4 regions of the Williamsia sp. R60 genome follow, and region 1 is predicted to be linked to each of the others. Evidence: predicted binding sites of a transcription regulator. Region 1 holds the regulator's gene; each other region holds the start of a gene.
The links. The regulator LexA, encoded in region 1, represses DNA repair genes until DNA is damaged. The targets are predictions, from matches to a motif close to CGAACANNTGTTCG.
Positions count from the first base shown of each region.

Region 1 (6,052 bases):
GCGACGTCGGCCGGTTCCCGTTTGTACAGCCGCCGGATCAGCGGGCGATCCGAGACGGCCAGCAACTACTGGACGAACTCGGGGCGCTCGAACCTGCCTCGGCCGACAACCCCGTGCGCCGACTCACCCCGATCGGACGGTCGCTCGCTCGCATACCTGTCGATCCGCGGCTGGCGCGCATGCTGGTCGAGGCCGACAAACAGGGCGTGGTCGGCCCGATGCTCGTGTTGGCGGCCGCACTGTCGATTCCGGACGTACGCGAGCGACCGGCCGAGCATCGCCAGGCGGCCGATGCCTCGCATGCACGCTTCGCTGCTCCGGGGTCTGAGTTCCTGACCCTGCTGAATCTGTGGACCTACCTGGATGAACTCCGCTCGGAGTTGTCGTCGAACCAGTTCCGGAAGCGGTGCGGTCGAGAGTATCTGCACAGCTTGCGAATCCGCGAATGGCGAGACCTGCACGCGCAGCTGGTCCGGATCGCCAAGGACCTCGGGTGGTCGGTTCCTGCGACGGTGACCGCACCCGACCATGAATCGCCATCGGCGGCATCGATTCATCAATCCATCCTGTCCGGTCTACTCAGCCAGATCGGCGTCCGCGAGGGGGACGCCAAGGAGTTCCTGGGCGCTCGCGGCACGAAGTTCATGATCTTTCCCGGATCTCATCTCTCGTCGAAACCACCACGGTTCGTGATGGCGGCCGAGATCGTGGAGACCTCTCGGCTCTGGGCGCGTACCGCCGCCCGCATAGAACCGGAATGGGCCGAGCGCCTGGCCGAGCACCTCGTCAAACGTCAATACAGCGAGCCTCATTGGTCCGGGAAACACTCAGCGGCCATGGCCTACGAGCGGGTCACCCTCTACGGCGTCCCGCTGGTCACCAAACGACGGGTGAACTACGGCTCGATCGATCCCGCGGTTGCCCGCGAGTTGTTCATCCGCCACGCGCTCGTGGAGGGTGACTGGCGTACACAACACCCGTTCTTCCACCGCAATCGCGCGTTGCTCGAGGACGCAGAGGAGTCGGTGCATCGGGTGAGGCGCACCGACGTCATCGTCGACGACGACCAGCTCTTCGCCTTCTACGACCGACACATCGGCGGAGAAGTGGTGTCGGGCAGACACTTCGACACGTGGTGGAAGACCGCACGCAAAGCTGACCCCACCTTGCTGGATCTGGATCCCGCCGACCTCGTGGCCGACACTGCCGCCACCGACCCGGCCGGTTTTCCCGACCACTGGCGTCAGGGAGACACGAGTTATGCCTTGAGATACCGGTTCGAGCCCGGCACCGTCGATGACGGCGTGAGTGTGCTCATCCCGTTGTCGCTGCTCGTGCGTGCCCGGCCCTCTGGGTTCGACTGGCTGGTCCCCGGCATGCGCTTGGAGCTGATCACCGAGCTGATCCGCACCCTGCCGAAATCCCTACGGCGGCAAGTGGGACCGGCCCCCGACCTGGCCGCGCGAATACTGGAGTCGGTGACACCGAGGAGCAAACCTGTCACCGAGGCGGTGGCCGCCGAGATCCGTGTGCGCACAGGTGTTGACGTCGCAGCGTCAGATCTACGACTGGCCGCACTCCCCGACCACCTGCGGATGACCTTCACCGCCGTCACCACCGACGGCGAAGTTCTCGGACGTTCCAAGTCGCTGCGCGAACTGCAGGATCGACTGGCCGGTAGATCTCGCGCGGCTCTGGAGAGTGAGGCCGGCACCGCATCCCGACCTGTGGCCACCACGTGGACCGCGGACACCTTCGGAGACATCAGCCGCACATTGCGCAGTTCTGTTGCCGGCCAAGACATCACAAGCTATCCCGCCCTGACCCGCCGGGGCAGTGGTTTCACGGTGGTCGCCGTGCCCACCCAGGCCGAGCAGGCTGCGAACATGTACGACGCTGTTGTCGAGATGATCGTCTCCAGCGTTCCGCCACTACGACCGTCGGTGACTTCGACTCTGAGCACCGCGGAGCGACTCGCCCTCAGCCAGAGCCCCTACCCGGACACCGCTGCTCTTCTGGCCGATTGCGTTCGGGCTGCCGTGGTGGACCTTGTACCCAACCCGCCGAATGTCTGGACGCCAAGCGAATTCGCTGCACTTCGGGAAAATGTGGCCCGCCAGGCAACCGGGAGGGCAACGGAGAAACTACGCAGGGTGGCGACGATCCTGACCCGCGTGGCGCCCCTACGAACGGCGATTACCGCGGCCGGCAGATCGATCGCCGCCGACGACGTGCGGGACCAGCTGGACGAGCTGCTGTTCGACGGATTCGTCTCTGCGACACGCGACGAACACCTCGCGGAGATCCCCCGCTACCTCGATGCTGCGAGGTCGAGGCTCGAACAGCTCCCGGCAGGCGCCGCTCGCGATGCCCAGGCGATGGCGGCCATCGACCGGGTGGTGTCGGCGTGGACTGATCACCTGCGACACGTGCCGCCCGGTCGCCGGGACGCAGTCAACGAGCAAGCTGGATGGATCGTCGAAGAACTGAGAGTCGGATTGTTCGCACAGCACCTGCGTACTGCGTATCCCGTGTCGGAGAAACGGGCGATCAAGGCCATCCGGGAACTGCGCTGATCCGGCGGCACCACTGCCGGACGAAAGGCGGTCAGGGTTTGGCCGCTCGCAGATCGTCGATCTCTTTCTGGAAGTCTTCGACTGAGTCGAACGAGCGATACACCGACGCAAAGCGAAGGTAAGCGACCTCGTCGAGATCCCGTAACGGGCCCAGGATCGCCAGGCCCACTTCGTTGCTGGGAACTTCGGCCGATCCTGAGGCGCGGACGGCCTCTTCGACCTGCTGCGCGAGCAGGTGCAGCCGGTCATCGTCGACCGCACGGCCCTGGCAGGCGCGCCTCACGCCCCTCATCACCTTCTCGCGACTGAAGGGTTCGGTGACGCCGTTGCGTTTGACGACCGCAAGGACTGCGCTCTCCACCGTGGTGAACCGCCGTCCGCATTGCGAGCAGGCCCGCCGACGACGAATCGCCTGGCCCTCGTCGGCCACCCGTGAGTCGACGACCCGCGTGTCCTCGTTCTTGCAAAACGGGCAGTGCATGCAGGGTTCCTCGGACGTCAGCGGCCCCGTCGGAATGACCGGACACTCTGTTGTAGAGGATACCGCCCGGCCGATTGCTTGCCCCAGCACTGCAGCTACCGCGCGTAGATCGGCGTCACCAGGGATTGCCCGGGCGACAACGCTGAATTGCTCATCGCGTTGAGGTCCATGATCTTCTCCACCACCGCTTCGGTCGGCATCTCGGGAGCGATTCGAGAGGCGATGTCGCCCAACGATTCTCCTGACTGCACGTGGACGACCGCCGTCCCGGTGTTCGCCGGAGCGGCACCGCTCTCGACAACCCGGCCGAAGAACATGAGGAACAACACGAGCATCATCAGGCCGATTCCGACCACGGCGGCCCCGGCCCAGGCACGTCGGCGGAAATACACATCGCGCTCGACGACGGCAGCCGACGGTGCGTAACTGCCAGGCTCGGAGCAGCCCACCACAACACGGCGGTCTGCGGCGAGCCTGCGGTCGGCCGGCCGGCGAGTACTGTCGACACGCGCTCGCGCCGTGCGGGTGTACTGATCGGAGGCGACGGGCCCACCGACTCGGGCGAGCCGGCGACGGGGCCGCTCAGCGGCCGGGCGGCTGATGGTGGTGGCTGCAGTCATTGTTCGATCCTCGGGTCAACAGTTCGATCACTCGTTCGATTGAACGAATGTTCGAGTTGTATCACGGGGGTCCGACACACGCCACGCCCAATCGAACAAATGTTTGAGAGTTGTGACAGATTGCATTAGCGTGATCCCCATAATCCAACGAACAACGTGTGCGTTTTCTTCTCTCGACAGCTACGACACCTTGGCCGGACACCGTACGAACTGGAGGACCTGATGGCCGATACGACAGACACCCGGACGCCGCCGGACGCGGCGGCCGCGACGGTGGTCACTTCCGAACCGCTGGCCGAGGGGTCGCTGACCCCGCGCCAGAAAGCCGTACTGGAGGTGATCCGGGCGTCGGTCCGCGAACGCGGCTATCCCCCGTCAATCCGCGAGATCGGTGATGCCGTCGGCCTCACCTCCACGTCGTCGGTCGCTCATCAGCTCCGCACCCTCGAGCGCAAAGGATTCCTCCAGCGCGAGAACAACCGTCCCCGGGCGGTCAACATCCAGGACACCGACCTCAATCCGGCCACGGCGGCCGGCCAGGTCCAGGTACCCGACGAATCCCTGCCGACACCGACGTTCGTTCCGGTCCTCGGCCGCATCGCGGCCGGCGGGCCGATCCTGGCCGAGGAAGCCGTCGAAGACGTGTTCCCGCTACCGAAAGAGCTTGTCGGTGAAGGATCTTTGTTCCTCCTGCGGGTGGTCGGCGAGTCAATGATCGATGCCGCCATCTGTGACGGCGACTGGGTGGTCGTCAGGCAGCAGAATGTCGCAGACAACGGCGACATCGTTGCGGCCATGATCGACGGGGAGGCGACCGTCAAGACGTTCAAACGCACCAAGGATGCGGTGTGGCTGATGCCGCACAACCCGGTGTTCGACCCCATCCCCGGCGACAACGCCGTTGTGTTGGGCAAAGTCGTCACGGTGATGCGGCGCCTCTGAGGCGTCCGGCAACATCCTCGGCAACCGAACAAACGCGGGTACTACGCAGACACGAGTGGGGTGCACCTTCCGGTGCACCCCACTTCGCGTAGTTATGAAACGTACTCAGACCCCGAGGCTTCGGCCGATGACTTCCTTCATGATCTCGGTGGTGCCGCCGTAGATGGTCTGCACGCGTGAATCGAGGAAGGCCTTGGCCACCGAGTACTCACGCATGTAGCCGTAGCCGCCGTGCAGTTGCAGGCAACGATCGATGAGGTGGACCTGGTTCTCGGTGGCGTAGTACTTCGCCATCGCCGCGTCCGGAACGGTGAGCTTCTTCTCGTTCAGCAGTTCGATACACCGATCGACGAACACACGGGTGGTAGCGGTGGACGTCGCCAGTTCGGCGAGCAGGAACCGCGAGTTCTGGAAGCTACCGATCGGGCGGCCAAATGCCTTGCGGTCCTTCGTGTACTGGATTGTCGTCTCGAGAACCGACTCCATGGCACCGGCCGCCACAACAGCGATCGACAGGCGCTCGCGCGGGAGGTTCTGCATCAGGTAGATGAAGCCCATGCCCTCCTCGCCCAGGAGGTTCTCGGCGGGCACCTTGACGTTGTCGAAGCTCAGCTCGGCGGTGTCCTGCGCCTTCATCCCGACCTTGTCGAGATTGCGGCCGCGTTCGAATCCCTCCATACCGCGCTCGACCACCAGCAGGCTGAACCCCTTCGCACCGGCCTCGGGGTCGGTGCGGGCCACCACGATGACGAGGTCCGCGTTGATGCCGTTGGTGATGAACGTCTTGGAACCGTTCAGCACCCAGTTGTCGCCGTCTTTCTTGGCGTTGGTCTTGATGCCCTGGAGATCGGACCCGGTGCCGGGCTCGGTCATCGCGATCGCGGTGATCAGCTCACCGGAGACGAAGCCGGGCAGCCAGCGTGCCTTCTGCTCGTCATTGCAGAGGTCGAGCAGGTACGGCGCCACCACGTCGTTGTGCAGCGCGAAGCCGATACCGCTGTAGCCGCCGCGGACGGTCTCTTCGTCGATGATGGTGTTGTAACGGAAGTCGTCGACTCCCCCGCCGCCGAACTCCTCGGGCGCCTCCACCGCGAGGAATCCGTTCTTGCCTGCTTCGACCCAGACATCCCGGTCCACCAGGTTCTGCTCTTCCCAGCGTTCGTGGTTCGGCGCCACGTGCTGTTCGAGGAAGCTCCGGTACGAATCGCGGAAGAGAAGGTGCTCGGGCTCGAAAAGGGTGCGTTCCATCGTCAGGTCTCCATTACAGGTGGCATTGGTTGGATATCCAACTGTAACCGGATTCTACATCTGGCCCAAAGCTGCAGTTCGGAGGGCTATTCGGCTGACTCGGGAATGGCCAGAGATGCCAGCTGGCGCGACAGCGCGGCAGGCACCGTGGCGGTGATCGCAGTCCCGTCCGCCTCGTGACGTTC
Region 1 is NZ_JBSSGR010000004.1:272,935-278,986, reverse strand. It holds gene hrpA (ATP-dependent RNA helicase HrpA) at 1-2,576, shown strand, start outside; gene nrdR (transcriptional regulator NrdR) at 2,608-3,057, opposite strand; gene ACVWY6_RS20220 (LysM peptidoglycan-binding domain-containing protein) at 3,153-3,677, opposite strand; gene lexA (transcriptional repressor LexA) at 3,900-4,619, shown strand; gene ACVWY6_RS20210 (acyl-CoA dehydrogenase family protein) at 4,725-5,867, opposite strand; gene hflX (GTPase HflX) at 5,954-6,052, opposite strand, start outside.

Region 2 (6,052 bases), on a different contig from region 1:
CCAGCGGAGTGAGACCGAACGTCATCTCGGGCGTCGGCAGTTCACCGAAGACGTGGCTGCGGTTTTCGATGACCATCGACCAGAACGCCCTGCGAACGGCCTCCGGCTCAGGCCTCTCGGGGAACTTCTCGAGCAGCAGGCCGAGCAGGGCCGTGGCCGTGGCAGGCGCCGTCGTGGCCGCCAGCATGTCGCCCAGCGCATGGACCGACCACCGCGGATCCACCTCGAGCCGGTTGATGAGCAGGTCGAGCGACCGTGCCGGGATCCGGATCCCAGGGCCGAGGCCACCCAGATCGTCAGGATGCACGGAGTCGGTGGAGTCTCCCGGATCGGTCGAGTCGGTGGTCATGAGACAGATGCGCGGCGGCGGGGCGACCAGAACTCTCGTCTGCGGCGCCGCGTAGCACGCGGAGCGTGCCTGCCGGCGTCGGACGCTGATACCAACTGTGAGATGTACCCAGGGGTTGCCCCTGAGACGGGTTCGGAGAACCCACTCTCGCCCCTCCCACCGCGCATCCCGTCATGCTAATGCCGGCCGGTACTCGCAGCGATCCATCAAACGGCCCACCGATCCCGCCGAGTGGGTCACGAGGCCAGGTCAGGCCCAGTCACGAGATCGGGATCCGACACGGAGGTCCATGCGCTGCAGGCGGTCGGCCACCACCGTCACCGCCCCCTCGGCATTTTGCACCCGCCCCCGGATCAGCAGGGCGGGCGCCGTCTGGGCCAGTTTGCGGTATTTCGCCCAAAGACCCACCGAGCACACCACATTGACCATCCCGGTCTCGTCTTCCAGGTTCACGAACGTCACTCCCGCCGCCGTGGCGGGGCGTTGCCGGTGGGTCACCGCACCGCCGACCAGCACACGGGAACCGTCGGGCACCGACAACAGGTCCGCCGCCGCGACCACTCCCAGCGCGTCGAGCTGGGGGCGGATGAACTCGGTGGGATAGCTGCCCGGGCTGACCCCCGTGGCCCATACGTCCGACGCCGCCATTTCCACCTCACTCATCCCCGGAAGTGCCGGCGCAGCACTGTTCTCATGCAGCGGCAGCCGGTCGGACTTCTCCTGAGCTGCCGAACCGGCATCCCACAACGCCTGCCGTCGACTGATGCCGAAACAGTCGAATGCCCCGGCCGTGGCCAAGGCCTCGAGCTGGTTGGTGCTCACATCCGTGCGCCGGGACAGGTCCGCTGCGCCCGTGAACGGGCCACCGGTCAAGCGCTGCTCGACGATCTGCTCGGCCAACTCGGTACCGATCGACCGCACCGACGCCAGCCCGAGGCGCACGTCGAGTCCGTCGTTCTCCAGATCGGCGTCCACCTGCGACAGGTTGATGTCAGGACCATGTACGGCGACGCCGTGGCGCCGGGCGTCGGCAACCAGCGTCTGTGGTGAATAGAAGCCCATGGGCTGCGCTTTGATCAACGCCGCGCAGAAAGCCGCCGGGTGGTGCAGCTTGAGCCAGGACGAGTAGAACACCAGGGACGCAAAACTCTGCGAATGACTCTCCGGGAAACCGAAATTGGCGAACGCTGCCATCTTCTCGAAGATGCGGTCGGCCATCTCCCCGGTGATGCCGTGCAGATCCTCCATCCCCTGGTAGAACCGGCCGCGTAGCCGGTTCATCTTCTCCGGCGATCGCTTGGACCCCATCGCCCGGCGCAACTGGTCGGCCTCTGCCGCACTGAATCCGGCCACATCCACCGCAACCTGCATCAACTGTTCCTGGAACAGCGGCACCCCCAGCGTTCGCGCGAGTGCCGCCTCCATCGAAGGGTGTTCACAGGTCGGCTCTTCCAATCCGTTGCGACGCCGGATATACGGGTGCACCGACCCACCTTGAATGGGCCCGGGGCGGATGAGCGCCACCTCCACCACCAGGTCGTAGAACTTGCGTGGCTTGAGCCGTGGCAGCGTTGCCATCTGCGCCCGCGATTCCACTTGGAACACCCCGACGGTGTCTGCTTTGCACAACATGTCGTACACGGCTTTTTCGGTCAGGTCGATCTTCGCCAGGTCCACATGGATGCCGCGGTGCTGCTCGAGGAAGTCGATGGCGTAGTGGATGGCTGACAGCATTCCCAGACCCAGCATGTCGAACTTCACCAGACCGATGGCAGCGCAGTCATCTTTGTCCCATTGCAGCACACTGCGATTGGGCATCCTGGCCCATTCGGTGGGACAGACGTCGGCGATCGGTCGGTCGCAGATCACCATGCCGCCGGAATGGATACCCAGATGCCTCGGCATGCCGTTGATCTGATTGGCGAGGTCGACCACATCGTCGGGGATGTCGTGTTCGTTGGCCTTCGCCGCATCGTATCGATGCACCTGTTTGCTCCAGGCATCCTGCTGCCCCACCGAATACCCCAGTGCGCGAGCCATATCCCGCACCGACGACTTGCCCCGATAGGTGATCACATTGGCGACCTGAGCGGCGTTCTGCCTCCCGTACCGTCGGTACACGTACTGGATGGCCTCTTCTCGCAGATCCGACTCGATGTCGATGTCGATGTCGGGTGGGCCATCGCGGGCGGGCGACAGGAATCGTTCGAACAGCAGATCGTTGCCGACCGGGTCGATCGCGGTGATCCCCAGTGCGTAACACACCGCCGAGTTGGCTGCACTGCCGCGGCCCTGGCAGAGGATGTTGTTGTCGCGGCAATACCTGACGATGTCCTCGACCACCAGGAAGTAGCCCGGGAACCCGAGGGTGTCGATCACATCGAGTTCATGCTCGATCTGCTCATACGCCTTGGGATGGCTCTGCGGCGTGCCGTACCGCTCGGTGGCCCCGCGTGCGGTCAGTTCTCGCAGCCACGAACTCTCCGTGTGCCCTTCGGGTACGTCGAACGGCGGCAACTGCGGTGCGATCAGGTGCAATCCGAAGGCGAGCTCGCCGGCCAGCATCGCGGCGTTGTCGATGGCATCGGGGTGAGCACTGAGGAGCCGCGCCATCTCGTCTCCGCTGCGCAGGTGGGCGCCCCCGAGGGGCGCGAGCCAGCCATCCATCTCGTCCAGGCTGCGGCGGGCACGCACCGCGGCCATCGCCATCGCCAGCCGCCTGCGATGTGGCGCCGAGAAGTGGGCGCCCGTGGTCGCCACCGTCATCACCCGATTGCGCCGGGCCAGCCCCGCGAGCACCGCGTTGCGTTCGTCGTCATCGGCCATCCCCTGCGCGGTCAGTTCCACGGCCACGTTGTCGCGGCCGAACAGGTCGATCAACTCACCGAGCGCAGCATCGGCGGCATCCGGCCCGCTCGACGACAATGCCTGGCGCACAGTGCCTTTTCGGCATCCGGTGAGTATCAGCCAATGCCCGTCCGCGGCCCCTGCCAACGTCTCGACGTCAAAACGCAGCAGTCCCTTCTCACCTGCTGCCATGTGTCCGGCGGCGATCTGCCGGGACAGCCTGCGGTAGCCCTCCTGGCCCCGGGCCAGGACCAGCAGATGCGAACCGTCCGGATCGGCCACACCGGTGCGAGGGGCATCACGCAGCAGCGAGAGTTCGGAGCCGAAGACGGTGGGCAGCTTCCATTCCAGGGCTGCCTCGGCGAAACGCACCACACCGTAGAACCCGTTGTGGTCGGTGATCGCCAAGGCTTCGAGGCCCAGCCGATGCGCTTCCTCTGCCATCTCCTCGGGACTGCTGGCCCCGTCGAGAAAACTGTAGGAGCTGTGGGCGTGCAGCTCGGCGTACCGGACCTGCGACTTGCCTCGTCGTAACTCGCCGGCCTCGTAGGGCGTGCGTTTACGCGACCACGCCGGACTGTCGCCACCGTCGCCGGCAAAGGTCTCGCCGGATCGGCCGCCGACATGCGGCCGCCCGGAAAGAACCCGTTCCAGCTCCGACCAGGTCGGAGGGCCGTTGTGCCAACCCACACCTCACCGTATCGAACATGTTTTCGAAGAACAAGCCCGGCAATTGCCGGCTCTCAGCGCTCACCACGGACCGGCCCGGACAGCCGATTATGTCGGCACGGGTGACCCGACTCTGGCATTGTTGACCCACATGATGCACCGCGATGTCGGTGGCCCGAGCGGCCGGAGACAACACCCCTCGCCACACTCGACAGCAGCCGGCCGCACCCTCACACACCTCAACGGCACGGCGCGGTGACCCACACCGACAGTGTCGACTCAGGCCCCGACAACAGGGTGCTCACTGCCACCGCAGCCCTGGACACCCCGTTTCTCGCCGTCGACGACGTCGTTCTCGACGCCAACCTCGCACGAATGTCCGAGTTCGCCGCCGGATCGGGTCTGGCGCTGCGCCCGCACGCCAAGACCCACAAGAGCACCGAACTCGCCCACCGTCAGATCGCGCATGGAGCGGTCGGGCTGACCGTCGCCACCATCGGCGAAGCCGAGGTGTTCGCGGCGGCGGGCATCACCGATCTGTTCATCGCCTATCCGCTCTGGGTCACCGAGAGCAAGGCGCAACGACTTCGCAGGGTCATGGATCAGGCCGAGGTGCTCCTGACCGTGGATTCGGCGGCAGGCGCCGGGCAGTTGGCGCAGCACTTGCCCGGCGCGCGTGTGCTCGTCGAGATCGACAGCGGTCATCACCGGACCGGGGTGCATCCTCAGCGCGCCGGCGATGTCGGACACCGTGCGGTGGCGGCAGGACTGAAAGTGCTCGGCGCGTTCACCTTTCCCGGACACAGCTACCAGCCCGGCCGTCCCGCCGGGGTGGCGAGGCAAGAGTCCGGAGCCGTTGCCATGGCAGCCCAGTCGCTGCGCAACGGCGGTATCGATCCGGTCATCCGCAGTGGTGGTTCGACACCCTCGGCGAGCGAGGCGGATCCTTCGGTGCTCACCGAGATCCGGCCGGGGGTGTACGTGTTCGGTGATGCCCAGCAGGTGGAGTTGGGTATCTGCACGTTTGCGCAGGTGGCGCTCACCGCGGTCACCACGGTCGTCCACCGCGAAGCAGGCAAAGTGGTACTCGATTGTGGCAGCAAGGTTCTGGGAGCAGACCAGCCCGCGTGGGCCAGCGGCGGTGGCCGTCTGCCGACCTATCCCGACGCACGTGTCATCGCACTGTCCGAACACCACGCCACCGTCGACTTCGCCAATTCGAAGTCGCGGCCGGAGGTGGGAGACCGGGTCCAGGTGGCGCCCAATCACGTCTGTGCCGCAGTCAATCTCGCGAACGAGCTGATGGTGGTCGACCTCGCCGGTGAGGTGACGCCGTGGCGGGTGAGCGCACGAGGAGCCAACTCGTGAGAGCCCTGTGGACGGTGATGCTGATCATCACCCTGACCGTGGCCGGTTGTGCCCGGGAAACGGAGCAGGCGGTGACCGCACAACTGACCAAGGCCTCCGGAGTCCGCTTCGACCAGATCGGCGTCGACGAAGTGCGCGAAACGGCAGACACCATGGTCGTCGACACCACCGGGTTCGGCGTCGACGTGCTGCGGGGCACCGACCTCGAGGACAATCAGGTGATCTCACCGTGGAGCGCGATGATCGCACTACAGATGCTGCGGGCGGGCGCGGGTGGCACCACCGCTGCCGAACTCGATGCGGTGATCGGTCAACAGGACGACGATGCCAGTGCGGCGCTGATCGGCCAGCTCGATCGGTTCGATGGTGATCCCGGTGGCGTCGACGAGGACAAACCTCCCACCCCACCGGTGTTCCATCAGGCTGCCGGAATCTTCATCGACGATTCGGTCGAGGTCGGCGCCGAATACCTCGAAGTGCTCGGCAGCCGTTTCGACAGCGGGGTGTATCCGGTGGACTTCACATCGCCTGACACCGAATCCGCCATCGACAAGTGGCTGGCGGTGAACACCGGGGGCAAGATCCTCGAGACCCCCACCGACTACAATCCGGACACGGTGATCAGCCTCCTTTCGACCGTCTACCTCGCAGCCGCGTGGCAACAGCCGTTCTCACCGGATTCCACTGCACCAACCGATTTCACCTCCGCAGACGGATCGGTCGACGAGGTCAACATGATGCGCAAGACGGTCTCGGCCGGCTGGGTCTCCGGCGCGGGGTGGACCGGTGTGCAACTGCCCTATTCCGACGGACTGGCCA
Region 2 is NZ_JBSSGR010000002.1:1,247,919-1,253,970, reverse strand. It holds gene ACVWY6_RS12750 (reverse transcriptase family protein) at 1-349, opposite strand, end outside; gene ACVWY6_RS12745 (error-prone DNA polymerase) at 599-3,886, opposite strand; gene ACVWY6_RS12740 (alanine racemase) at 4,163-5,233, shown strand; gene ACVWY6_RS12735 (serpin family protein) at 5,230-6,052, shown strand, end outside.
Region 2: a site for LexA is predicted at 3,899-3,912, ahead of ACVWY6_RS12745 (error-prone DNA polymerase). Genes of this name have one in related genera too.

Region 3 (6,052 bases), on a different contig from region 1:
GCACAGGAATCTGACGATGCCATCGGCCCATGGCGTGGTGAACCCAGTTTCACCGCGGCCGTCAGGTCATGGACCGACGACCCCCAACGCACGGTCTGGGTTGCGCACGCACCGGACCAGGCCGTCGGAATGGTGTGCCTGACCGAATACACGCGCATGCCGAGCCCCAGGACCAGCGCGGCCGGCAGCTGGGGCTATCTCGGCCACCTTTATGTACGGTCCGAGTACCGAGGCGGCGGAATCGGCGCGCAACTGGTCGATTGCGTTCTCCACAATGCAGAGGTTCGCGGATACCGCAAAGTGATTCTCTCCCCGAGCGAGCTGTCAATACCGCTGTATTCGCGGCATGGGTTCACCCGCGACAATGATGTGATGGTGCGGTGACCCCTCCTCCTTCCGGCCCCCGGCGTTGTCCGTGTAGCAGTGGGCTGATCTGGGACGACTGCTGCGGACCTCTGGTGTCCCGGGTCCGTAAGGCGCCGACCGCCGAGGCGCTGATGCGTTCTCGGTTCAGTGCGTTCGCCGTGGGTGATGCGGACTACCTGTTGTACAGCTGGCATCCCCGGACCCGGCCCGACGTGCTGGACCTCGACGCCACGATGCGGTGGTACCGACTCGACATCGAGTCCACGTTGCACGGGTCGCTCTTCGATTCCGTCGGCGAGGTGGAGTTCACCGCGTTCTACCGGATCAAAGGTTCAGGCGCGGGCACCTTGCACGAACGGAGCCGGTTCGAGAGGCACGAAGGTCGCTGGGTGTACGTCGACGGTGTGGTCGCGCCCGACTGACCACCTGGCCGCCTCAGTGGGTCTGTTCGGCGTCGTGGTCGGGGGTGACGTGCCGTCCGGCCAGGTCGTGGAGTGCGATGAACACGCGCTTGGATGCCTCGGCCCACGGCATGAGGATCGGGAACACATGAAACATGCCGCGCTCTTCCATCGCGTGCACCTTGACTCCGGCTTTGTCCAAGCCGTCGGCGAACTTCCTGATCCCGTCGCGAAACATCTCGTCGCCGCCCCAGCACACAAAGGTCGGCGGAAACCACTCCGGATCTGCCATGGCGTACACCGCTGACACACGCTCGTCGTTCGGCTGGACGCCTTGCAGGTACGGGGTCACCGGAATGTTCCAGGGCAGGATGTCGTATTGGGCGTTGTCGGTGATCGACGGATGATCGAGCTCGAGATCGATCTCCGGGGAGAACAGGGCCAACGCGGCCGGAACGGGCAGTGATCGGGAGTGTAGGTACGAGATCAGAGATGTCGCGAGGCCGCCGCCACCGGAGTCACCGGCGACCACGAGGTGCTCCGGGTCGACCCCGCGGTCGAGGAGACCTTGGAAGACGTCTGCCGCGTCGTGCACACCGGCGGGGAACGGGAACTCCGGCGCCATCCGATAGTCGGCGATGAACACCTCATAACCAGTGTTCTTCACCAACGATGCTGCGAATGCTGCGTACATGATGGGGGACGTGCCGATATATCCACCGCCGTGCAGGTAGAGGATCGTGGCGCCGATCGTCTGCTTGTCGTCGCAATTGTCCACGTAGGCATCCGAACTGGCCTTGGCACGACACCAGATGCCGTCGACCCCGCCGATCGTGTCATGTGTGATCTCGACGCTGTCGGTGAGTTCGATGAACGGAGGCATGACGACGCGGCAGATGTCGTCGAGGATCTTCTCCATCGACCTGAACTCCTCGATGGGCAGCCCCATCGAGTAACCCATGAACGATCGGACGACCTGCCGGGTGACCGACTGCCCCAGGTTGTCCAGCAAGCCACCGGGTCCCTGCCACGGGCGTCGAAACGGCACTCTGGCAAGGCCGTTCAGCAAGCTCTCGGCCAGCCCGACGACAGTCAGGGCAGTAACCGGCATGGACGCCGTCTGGACCTCGGACCGGTCAGCCATCACCATGTCGCCCATCCTAAGGCCGGCCGGGGATCGGGGCCGAAGTCGGCCGAGTCCTCCGTTCATCGATCATGCGGACGGCCTCCTCATTCTCGACGGGCCGGACGGCGTATTGATCGACGTCATCACCCCATTCCGCCCGCCGACGACTTCGCGGACAAGTTCGCCGCGGCAGAGGTGTACTGACCCATCACTCGCCCACCGCGCGCAACGCCGGCCGCAGCACTGAATACGCCCAGGACTCCAGCGTGGTCGGGGTGGTGCTGATGGCGTCGCGACGGTTCTCCGGTAGGAAGTCGCCGCGGAAGCCGCGCAACATGCCGACAACCCCGTCCACCTGGGCGGGCGTCATTCCGAAGTTCGCGAGTTGCTGTGCCACAACATCATCCGATACCTGCTGGGCAACGATCTCGCGACCCGACGCGGCGGAGAGAATGTCTGCAACCTCGCTGAACGACAAGTCGGCCGGACCCAGGACGCCTTGCGTGTGGCGTCCCGCCCAACCGTCCGACAAGAGTCGGGCGACAGCAACATCCCCGACGTCCCGGGGGTCGACAAACGAAATCCGTTGGTCGACTGGCAGCGTGGTGGCGAGAACCCCATTCCGGAGGCTCTCCAAGTCCATCAACAAGTTCGTGAAGAAATACCCACATCGCAAGTGAGTGACAGCAGCGCCAGTGCTGTCGAGGCGATCCTCGGTCTTCCCCAGCCCGTCGATCTCACCGAAACCATGCCTTGCCTCTGCGCCCACGCTGCTCTGGAACACCACGCGCTCGATGCCGCATTCCACGATGGCGCGGGCGGCGCTGGCACCCATGCGGTCGTACCCCGCGACCGGGTCATCGTCGTCGGTCGGTGGATCGACCCAGTAGAGAGCCCGCGCCCCTGAGCAGGCCCGCGCGACCGCGGGGGCGTCGCCGAGGTCCACCTCGACGATGTCCGCCTTTGTACGCACTGCAGCTGGGACTTTCGCGGTATCCCGCACCAGCAATCTCGGACGTACCCCAGCCTGGATGAGCAGTTGCGTCACTCGCGACCCGACCCGACCGGTTGGGGTTGTCACCACAATCGTCATGACGTCACCTTCCTTCTGCACTTGCGTGTCGACATGATGCAACACAGCACCGACAAACAGGTTCTTCAGCACACGGGTAGCAGGTTGGACGATAGCTGCCTGGCTCGAATGCTTGCTGCTGCCAACCTCTTCCGACCAATTGGCAGGTTGGTCGGAGTTGGCCGCATGGGGCACGATTTCACAGGGCTATTGGACAATCGACCCGGCGGATGAGGGCAGAGGTGCCTGGAACGGCCATCCGACCCACAGGTGGTGAGGCCCTTGAAGCCTGGATGCCTTGATGCCGCACGGTCAGGCATCGCTGCCCCGACACGATGTCAGACCCGGTCGTTAGACTGGACGGTTCGATGGTGCCAATTGCCCCAAAGACCCTGGGATGCAACGAAATAACTTCAATCGAACACTTGTGCGAACCGATAGTTTGTTCTATCGTTATGCCATGGATATCGGGGGAATCCGCACAGCGCTGGCTGTGGTTGCGCAGGGGTCACCACCCGAGGCCGATGATGAATTGGCCGAACAGGTGGTGGCGTTGATCAAGATTCGCCATCTCGTTGATCACGTCATGTCGGTGTGGGTGGGCGCACTGGACCGGCGGGGCGTGGCCAAGAGATCTGGTGAGTCGTCTACCGCGTCGTTGCTGATGGCCGGCGGGCTGGCGCCGGGGTGCGCGCACCGGATGGTGCGGGTCGGCCGGGCGTTGGTGTCGCTGCCCCGGGTGGCCGATCATGCTGCGGAAGGTGACTTCTCAGGCGAGCAGGTCGATGCGATCGTGCGGGGCATCGCACATGTGGAACGTGCCGTGGCGCAGTTACCTGGCCCTGCGCGTGAAGCATGCGTGAATCGTCTGTTGGGGCAGGCGTGGTCGGGTGCAACGCCTACCGAGATCGGGGAACGAGCCCGGGGAGACGCATTCGCCCTGGCTGTTGATTCCGGTGGCGTGCCGGTGGCGGAGAACACCGAGCTGAACACTCTGTCGCTAGGCCTGAGTCCCGATGGACGGATGCGCGGCAGGTTCGATGTCGATGCGATTCTCGGCGAGAAACTGTTGACGGGCCTGGACCCCCTGACTCGGCCGATTCCGGGCGAGGATGGCACACCTGACCAGCGATCGACGGCGCAACGGATGGCCGAGGGGCTCGAGCGGTTGATCGATGCTTACCTGCAGGCCGAAGATCGGCCCACGGTCGGTGGTGTGCGCCCGCATCTGACGGTGACCGTCGATGCCCGCGAGTTGGCCGGGGAAGGCGTGGCGCCACCTGATCCGGCCGCGCCGACCGACGAGTACACCCGGTTCCTCGACGACAAGGGGTATCGGTCCGCGTTCCGGTTGCAGTGGATGGGCCCGGTCAGTGGCCGAGCGGCGCAGATGCTGGCCTGCGATGCAACGTTGACGTCGATGATCTTGAACGGTGAGCGGGTACCGCTTGATGTCGGCCGCGAGCATCGCACGGTCACCCCGGCAATCCGTAAAGCGTTGCTGGCACGCGACTGTGGGTGCGCGTTCCCCGGCTGCGGGCGGCCCGCCGGATGGACCGATGCCCACCACATCGAGCACTGGTCAGCCGGCGGGAGCACCAGCCTCAGCAATACCGTCCTACTGTGCCGGCACCATCACCGGATGATCCACCACCACGGATGGTCCGTCGCCATAGGCAACGATGGGCATCCGTGGTTCACGCCGCCCAAAAGCGTTGACCGCGAGCAAAAGCCGATACCTGCGCATCACCGGACCACCAACACACCGGCAGCAGCCTAGAACGCTCGCCTACACCGTCACCAAGTGACCTGGATCTGCTCTTTGACAACTCCATAGCGTGAAGGCGAGTTGGGTGCTCAGTTTTGCAAGGGCAACAGTTCGTCGGCCATCTGGTCGAGAAACTCGGCGATCGACTCGACGGGCACCACCGGGCGCACCACAAACTTGGTGATACCGGCGTCGACGAAACGGCCGAGTTCAGAACGGGCCTCGTCCCAGCCCCGGCACACCAGCCGCTGCGGATCGGCGAGATCCTTTCGCCGACGTGCAACAGCGGCGATCACGGTGTCGACGGCGGTGTCGTCGGAACCGTGCGGTGCGACAATGAGATTCGTGCCGTAGTGATCGGGCTCCACCTCCCGGCCGGCCTCTGAGGCAGCGGCTTCGATCTGCCGTCGACAGTCGGCGGCCTCACCGGGAGTGACGAAGCTGCCCAGCCACCCGTCGGCCAGTCGCCCGATCCGACTCATGCTGACCGGGAGGCGCCCGCCGAGCCACAAGTCGAGTGGTTTTGCTGGGCGCGGGCCCACAGTTGCCTCGTCGAGGTGAAAGAAGCTGCCCTCGAAGGTTACTGACGGTTCGGTGAGCAACGCCCTCACCACGGAGAGTGCCTCCTCGAAGACTGCGCCGCGCTGACCGGGAGGTACGGGGTACATCGTCCGGTCGGACACCGTCGCCGGTTGAACGCCGAACGCCGGGAGAATCCGGCCCGGAGCGGTCGCTGCGAGGCCGGCCAACTGCGCGGCGACCAGCGCAGGGTTACGGCCGGGCAGGACCAGCACCCCGGTGCCGAGTTTCAACTTCTCGGTTCGGCCCGCGGCGTAGGCCAGCCCGATCAGCGGATCGACGTGGTGTGCAGATGAGGCCTGATCCGACAGCCACAGCGAGTCGATGCCACGTCGTTCGGACTCGTCGACGAGCTCCGCCAGGGCGGGACCTGCCGCGAGCGACCGGTCCGTGGACGAGACAACTCCGACTCCGATGCGAACCTTCATCCGTCAACGGTCGCACATCGCTGCGTGGGCCAAAGCAACCGTCAGGGTGTGGTGGCGAGTGTTGCCCCGTCGGTCACCGGCCGGCTGCCGTTCGTGGCGGGACGGGTCCGGTCGATGATCGCGGCCGCGACATGCGCCGCATCTCGGTCGATCCCATGGAACCGACCCGACCCCCACGTGTACATCCAGGGCAACCCGATGAACGAGAGCCCCGGAACGGCAGTGATCCCTCGCGTCTGCATCGGGCGGGCGGCACCGTCGAACACGCTGGCCTCGATCCACCGGTAGTCGGGCCGGTAGCCGATCGCCCAG
Region 3 is NZ_JBSSGR010000001.1:153,713-159,764, reverse strand. It holds gene ACVWY6_RS00625 (GNAT family N-acetyltransferase) at 1-384, shown strand, start outside; gene ACVWY6_RS00620 (YchJ family protein) at 459-788, shown strand; gene ACVWY6_RS00615 (alpha/beta hydrolase) at 802-1,917, opposite strand; gene ACVWY6_RS00610 (NmrA family NAD(P)-binding protein) at 2,102-2,986, opposite strand; gene ACVWY6_RS00605 (DUF222 domain-containing protein) at 3,426-4,745, shown strand; gene ACVWY6_RS00600 (TIGR03854 family LLM class F420-dependent oxidoreductase) at 4,823-5,740, opposite strand; gene ACVWY6_RS00595 (MSMEG_0569 family flavin-dependent oxidoreductase) at 5,782-6,052, opposite strand, start outside.
Region 3: a site for LexA is predicted at 3,384-3,397, ahead of ACVWY6_RS00605 (DUF222 domain-containing protein). Genes of this name have one in related genera too.

Region 4 (6,052 bases), on a different contig from region 1:
TTGACACTCATCGGCACCGGCAAGTTCCTGGCATCCTCGAACGGACCGGTCATGTTCGCCGAACCGCCGTTGCGGGTCGACCCAGAGGCACTGGTCGGCTGGGCCGATTGCCCCTCCCCTAGTCACCACTACGACCAGGGGTGGATCACGGGCTTCATGGCAGCCGGTGCAGCGATGATGGGCGCCGCCAGTGGCGAGGAACAGCAGTTCGACTTCACCGGCGCCGGAACAGTTCTCATCCAGTCGAGCGAGAAGGTTATCAACGACCACAACCTGGTCCGCCAGCTGGAGAGCCAGATCCCCGGGTTGTCGACCATGGGACTGCAACGCCTGCAGCAACGAATCCAGACGCAGATGGCGGGCCAGCAGCAGTACTGACGGCGGGCAATTGCACCCCGCTGGCCTGGGAGTCGCAAAACACCCGCGCGGAGCTCACACTATGGAGTTGTCAAGGATCTTGCGCGGTCTCGACCACATCGAGGGCGCGGATGGCAGTCGCTGGTCGACTTATGCTGCGAGGGTGAGGGTTCGGCGGTTGTAGGCCGGTAGCGGTTGTCGGGCGGGGTCGATGTCGGCGGGCGGAATCAGCCAGGGATGCCCGTCGGTGCCCATGGTGATGTCCCAGTCGGTGTGGTGCACGGCCCGATGGCACGTCCGGCACAGCAGGCATCCGTTCGCGAGGGTGGTCGGCCCGCCATCGGCCCAGTGGACGATGTGGTGGCAGTCTGACCAGGTTGCCGGTGCCCCGCATTTGATGCAGCAGGTATCGCGAAGCAGAATCGCTTTACGCACCGGCCCGGTGAACAAACGCTGGGGTGGGCTCAGATCGATCGGCACCTGCTGCCCGTCCAGGGTGACCGAGGTGATGGTGGCATCACACGCCAACGTGGCTGCGGTTGCTTCGGTGACCGGACCCATCCACCGCAGTGACGCAAGGTCGGGATGATCAGCCGGAACCGTCACAGCAACTTCCGTTTTCGGTGCTGACACCAGGCCCTGCCCACCGCCACCGCAGTCGAGGAGTTGGTGCAGGGCGTCAGCTCGTCGTTGCGTCGGTGTGCGGGTATCGGCGCTCCCGTCGGGTTCGGGACGGGGTCGGGACCACACATCGAGCGCGGCCATCATCTTTTCCCCGATCACCGCATCCACATCGAAGCTGCCCGACAAGCGGCCATCGCTGGTGACGACGTAGTCCAGGCTGTTCAACGAAGCGTCCTCGGCGGCCGGCACCCCACCCTGTTCTCCGGCGACCTTGTTACCCACCGTCCGGGCGATCCGGCCGATCTCCGCGGGCGGCGCACCAGAGATCGCATGAGCGAGGAGTGCTCCCTCAACCTCAGATCGGAAGTCGTCGCTCATCACACCCACCGCACGGCGGCGAACATGGCTGATTCCTCGAATTACCGCATCGATATGCTCGGCGGAGAGGAACCCGTCCCGGAAATACCCGTCCGTACGATCCAACCCCGTCAGCCCGGTGCCGATCCGTAGCCACCGCGCCGCCGTCACCGGAGCAGCACCGTTGGCCTGCAACAACTTCGACGTCGTCGACCCTGCCCGTTTCGCCAACCCCAACCGGTCGATGAGCGCAGCGCCGGCCGCCAACCGCGCCTCGACAGCATTACGCAACGCGATCAGATCCCTGACCACGCCCACGGTGCCGGCCGGATCATCAGGAAACTCCACCTCGATGACCTCATCAACGAGATCAATAACAGCCATCACCACACCCCCTCCAAGACAACAACATCGGGACAACAACACTGGGCCAGCCGACCGAGGTATTTGGCGTAGTCCCACGTATCTCAGAGTTGGTTCATCATGCGATCAGCTACCACCACTCTAATCATTCGAACACACATTCGATAGTCATCTGTTCGGATGAACCCGCCCGAGTCATGTCGGCACAGGGCTCATCGAATCAGGACCCGCGGGCAGCTGTCGTCATCTACTCGACGGCGTCGAAAGTAGCCCGGTGAGAACTCTCGGCTTCCTGCCAATTAGCCGGTCCGCTCGACGCGTCCAGACTGCCGGCCGAATGAGCAATCGCGCCCACCATGCTCATTCCGAATGCACCTTGACAGTCCCACATGGTGGCCGCGCCCGCGGCAATGCCATCTGCAGACAGATGGTTGTCGGCTTCGATCCCCACGACGTTCCCGATCGGCATTCGGGCCAGCAGGATGGTCGCATCGTGGTTGATGAATCCGACACCCCGATCGCCCCAGCTCGTAAGAGTATTGGTCAGCTCGCCGAGCATGGCTGCACGAATCAGCGGCGTGTTGTCCACGTCGTCAAACAGTGAGGGCTGGTCAAACCAGAGCCGCTTCCGACTGGCATTCTGATGCTCCGGCATCGGCACACTCCACCCATCAGGGTGTTCGTCACTGCCCCACAGGATGCCAGGTTGCGGCAACGCTTCTGCGACCCGCTCGTCCAGGGACATGGAGGGACTGACCGGACGCCATCGGGCACCCGCCGGTTCCCGGGTCGGTTTCACCGACACCAGCGAAGCCCGCGCCACAGTTCGATCACCCTGGTAAACGTAAACATCGGCGATTCGTATGCTGCGCCCTTCTCGTACCACCGTGCCCCGGGTTTGAATCGGAGCGAAATCCGGTTGCCGGAAGATGTCCATGGTGAATCTCGCAGCTCGATAACTGCTTGCACCGCAGTCTTTCTCGAGCGCATGCGCGATCAGCCCGGCCAACGCCGAGCCGTTGATCGAGTTCGGTGCCCACTGACTCTGGGCGAATGGCAAGGGATGAAAGCCCTCGTCGCCATGCTCGAAATACCCCACTGTCCATTCCCCCTCAGGATTGACTCGACCCGTTCCCGGATCCTGAGAACGACACTAGAACGTGTTCCAGTTTTGTCAAGAGAGCAACTTCTGCGCGGCACACGAGACCGGTCCGACGGCTGGGCGCACCGACTCACACCAAATAAACGAGCCAGAGTCCCAATGCGCACGCACCAACCGAGACAGCAAGCGGGACAACCGCATTGGAAAGGGCCATCCCGTGGCGTCCCTGTTGAACGAGGCGCACCGTCTCGACACTGGCCGTACTGAATGTTGTGTATCCGCCACAGAATCCGGTCCCGACGATGGTCTGCCAGGCACTTGGTTGGCCGTGGAACAACACCACTCCGGCCACCAGCCCGATCAGCAACGAGCCCGACACGTTGATGAACACCGTCCCCCACGGGAACACTGCGGGGCGGCGGCGTTTGACCTCCGAGTCGACCAGAAAACGGGTTACCGCTCCGGCCGCGCCGGCCAACATCACCAGGACGATCATCGGCGGGGCGCCGATCGACTCACGCGTGCCTTTGTGGCAACAGCGATGCCCGCCCAGGCCATCACCACACCGAGGACCACAGAAGTCGCCATATAGGCCACGGCGACAACAACTTCGCCATCCTTGCCGAGCAGAGAAGCTTCGAGAGCGAAGGCACTGTAGGTGGTGAATGACCCGCAGAATCCAGTACCGAAAAACAGGCGAAAACGCTGTCGGCGTCCGGTGTCATCCCCCATCCTGGCCAGCGCTTCCAAGACAATGCCCAGCGCAAAGGCGCCCGCAAGATTGATCAGGAAGGTGGCCCACGGCCACTGCGGGGGGTGGAACGGGTAGGCCTGCTCGATCAGGTAGCGAGCACCGGTGCCCAGCAGGCCTCCCGCAAAGACCATCGCGAGCGAGGCCGCACGCAGGTGCAACGGTCGTGCAGCCACGAGGTCGGGATCCCCCGGGAGTTCGGGGTGGGAATCAGGCCGCGTCACCACGTGAATGTACTTCGATACGGCGCCGACCGCATACAGCATGCGAAAGCCCCCACGGCCGAGGGGCTGTGCCGTGGGGGCTCTCTTCTACAAGCGCGTCTGCAGACGCGCTGGACTTGCTGACCGATCTGGTCAGGCGACCTGCGCCTGCCACATCCAGTGCAGCTGCTCGAGCCGCGCCGCGAAGCTGATCAGGAGGTCCTGGGTGACCGGATCAGCTTCTTCGGTGGCCTTGATTCGCGTGCGCAGACCGTCGACCACGGTCTTGATGTTCGCGACAATCGCATCGACGACGTCGGAGTCCTTGGTCCATCCTTCGCCGAATCCCTTGGTGCCCGCGGTCTTTGCAACGGTCTCGGACCGGCCGTCCGGGCTGACGCCGATGGCCGTTGCCCGCTCGGCGGCGGCGTCGGTGAACTCGCGAGCAGCGGTGACGAGCTCGTCGAGCTCGAGATGCACCGACCGGAACTGCTTGCCGACAACGTTCCAGTGAGCCTGCTTGGCGATCAGCGACAGGTCGATCAGGTCAACCAAGGTCTCCTGCAGCGCCTTTCCGGCGATCGACTGCTGGTCGTCGTTCAGTGTGCTTGTGATGGGGTTGCTCATTGCACTTTCCTCTCTGTTGAAGTAATTGGTGCGGCCGGTATTCGGCAACACCATCTTGACCGATGGCGACGTGGTCCGTCACGGCCGGTCAGGCATGTGAGCGCTGAGGTCAGCCTTGCCTGAGTGCATGTCCGACTTCAGATTCCGCCTCGAACACCTTCCTCGACCTTCTTGCCGAGTTCGGGATCAACGTTCTTCCAGTAGTCGAAAACGCGTGAAAGTACAGGCTCACGCACTCCGTCCGAGACGTGCCCGACGATGTTGCTCACCAAACGGTCGCGCTCGTCGTCGTTCAAGACCTCCCGGTAGAGAATGCCCGCTTGGGTGAAGTCGCCGTCTTCCTCGTGCTCGATGTACCCGGCCCGCACCGCTTGGCCATCGAAGGCCCACAGGCCTTCGTCGCCGGCCGCTGCAGGATCGGCGTGTGGACCGTCGAACGAGTTCGGTGCGTACACCGGAACCTGCGGCCCGCTGAAGTTGTACGCCATCGCACCCTCTTTGGAGTACGTGTTGACCACTGCGGCCTTGGCCGAGTTCACCGGCAGCTGAGCGTAATTGGCGCCGATTCGGTAGCGGTGCGCGTCGGCGTAACTGAAGACCCGGCCGAGCAGCATCTTGTCGGGCGAGAAGCCGATGCCCGGAACGACATTCGACGGCTCGAACGATGACAACTCGATCTCGGAGAAGAAGTTCTCCGGATTGCGGTTGAGTGTCCACTTGCCGACCTCGATCAGCGGATAGTCCTTCTGCGACCACACCTTTGTCAGATCGAAGGGGTTGAACCGATATCCCTCCGCTTCGGCCACCGGCATCACCTGGACCTTCAGGGTCCAGCTGGGAAAGTTCCCCTTCTCGATGGACTCGTACAGATCTTTACGGTGGTGGTCGGGGTCGGTACCTGCGAGGGTGTCGGCCTCTGTCTGCGTCAGGAACTCGATGCCCTGATCGGTCTTGAAGTGGTACTTCACCCAGAAGCGCTCGCCCGCAGCATTAACCCACTGGTAGGTGTGCGAGCCGAATCCGTCCATGTGGCGCCAGGTCTTCGGGATACCACGATCTCCCATCAGCCACGTCACCTGGTGCGCCGACTCCGGCCGCAGTGTCCAGAAGTCCCACTGCATGTTGTGGTCACGCAGGCCCGAGCCGGGCAGTCGCTTCTGACTACGGATGAAGTCGGGGAACTTGATCGGGTCCTTGATGAAGAAGACCGGGGTGTTGTTGCCGACGAGGTCGTAGTTCCCGTCCTCGGTGTAGAACTTCACGGCAAATCCGCGCGGGTCACGCCAGGTGTCAGGGCTGCCCTGTTCGCCTGCGACAGTGGAGAATCGGACAAGCGACTCGGTGGTCTTACCCGGCTGAAGGAACTTCGCCTTCGTGTAGCGGGAGACGTCGCCGGTGATTCGTAGCTCACCGAATGCTCCGCCACCTTTTGCGTGCACCACTCGCTCGGGAACACGCTCGCGGTTGAACTGAGCGAGTTTCTCGATCAGGTAGTGGTCGTGTAGCAGGATGGGTCCCTGCGTGCCGGCGGTTAGTGACTCGTTGTCACTCGATACCGGTACGCCCTGGTTGGTGGTTGTACGTGGGGTCATCTGTTGCCTCCTGATACCCGCATCGGGAGACGCCGATGCGGCCTGAAACGTTGTATTGCAGTCTTTTTCGTGACGT
Region 4 is NZ_JBSSGR010000002.1:171,356-177,407, reverse strand. It holds gene ACVWY6_RS07645 (AIM24 family protein) at 1-378, shown strand, start outside; gene ACVWY6_RS07640 (DUF222 domain-containing protein) at 508-1,722, opposite strand; gene ACVWY6_RS07635 (acyl-CoA thioesterase domain-containing protein) at 1,949-2,800, opposite strand; gene crcB (fluoride efflux transporter CrcB) at 2,934-3,299, opposite strand; gene crcB (fluoride efflux transporter CrcB) at 3,296-3,778, opposite strand; gene ACVWY6_RS07620 (Dps family protein) at 3,911-4,384, opposite strand; gene ACVWY6_RS07615 (catalase) at 4,522-5,976, opposite strand.
Region 4: a site for LexA is predicted at 1,852-1,865, ahead of ACVWY6_RS07640 (DUF222 domain-containing protein). Genes of this name have one in related genera too.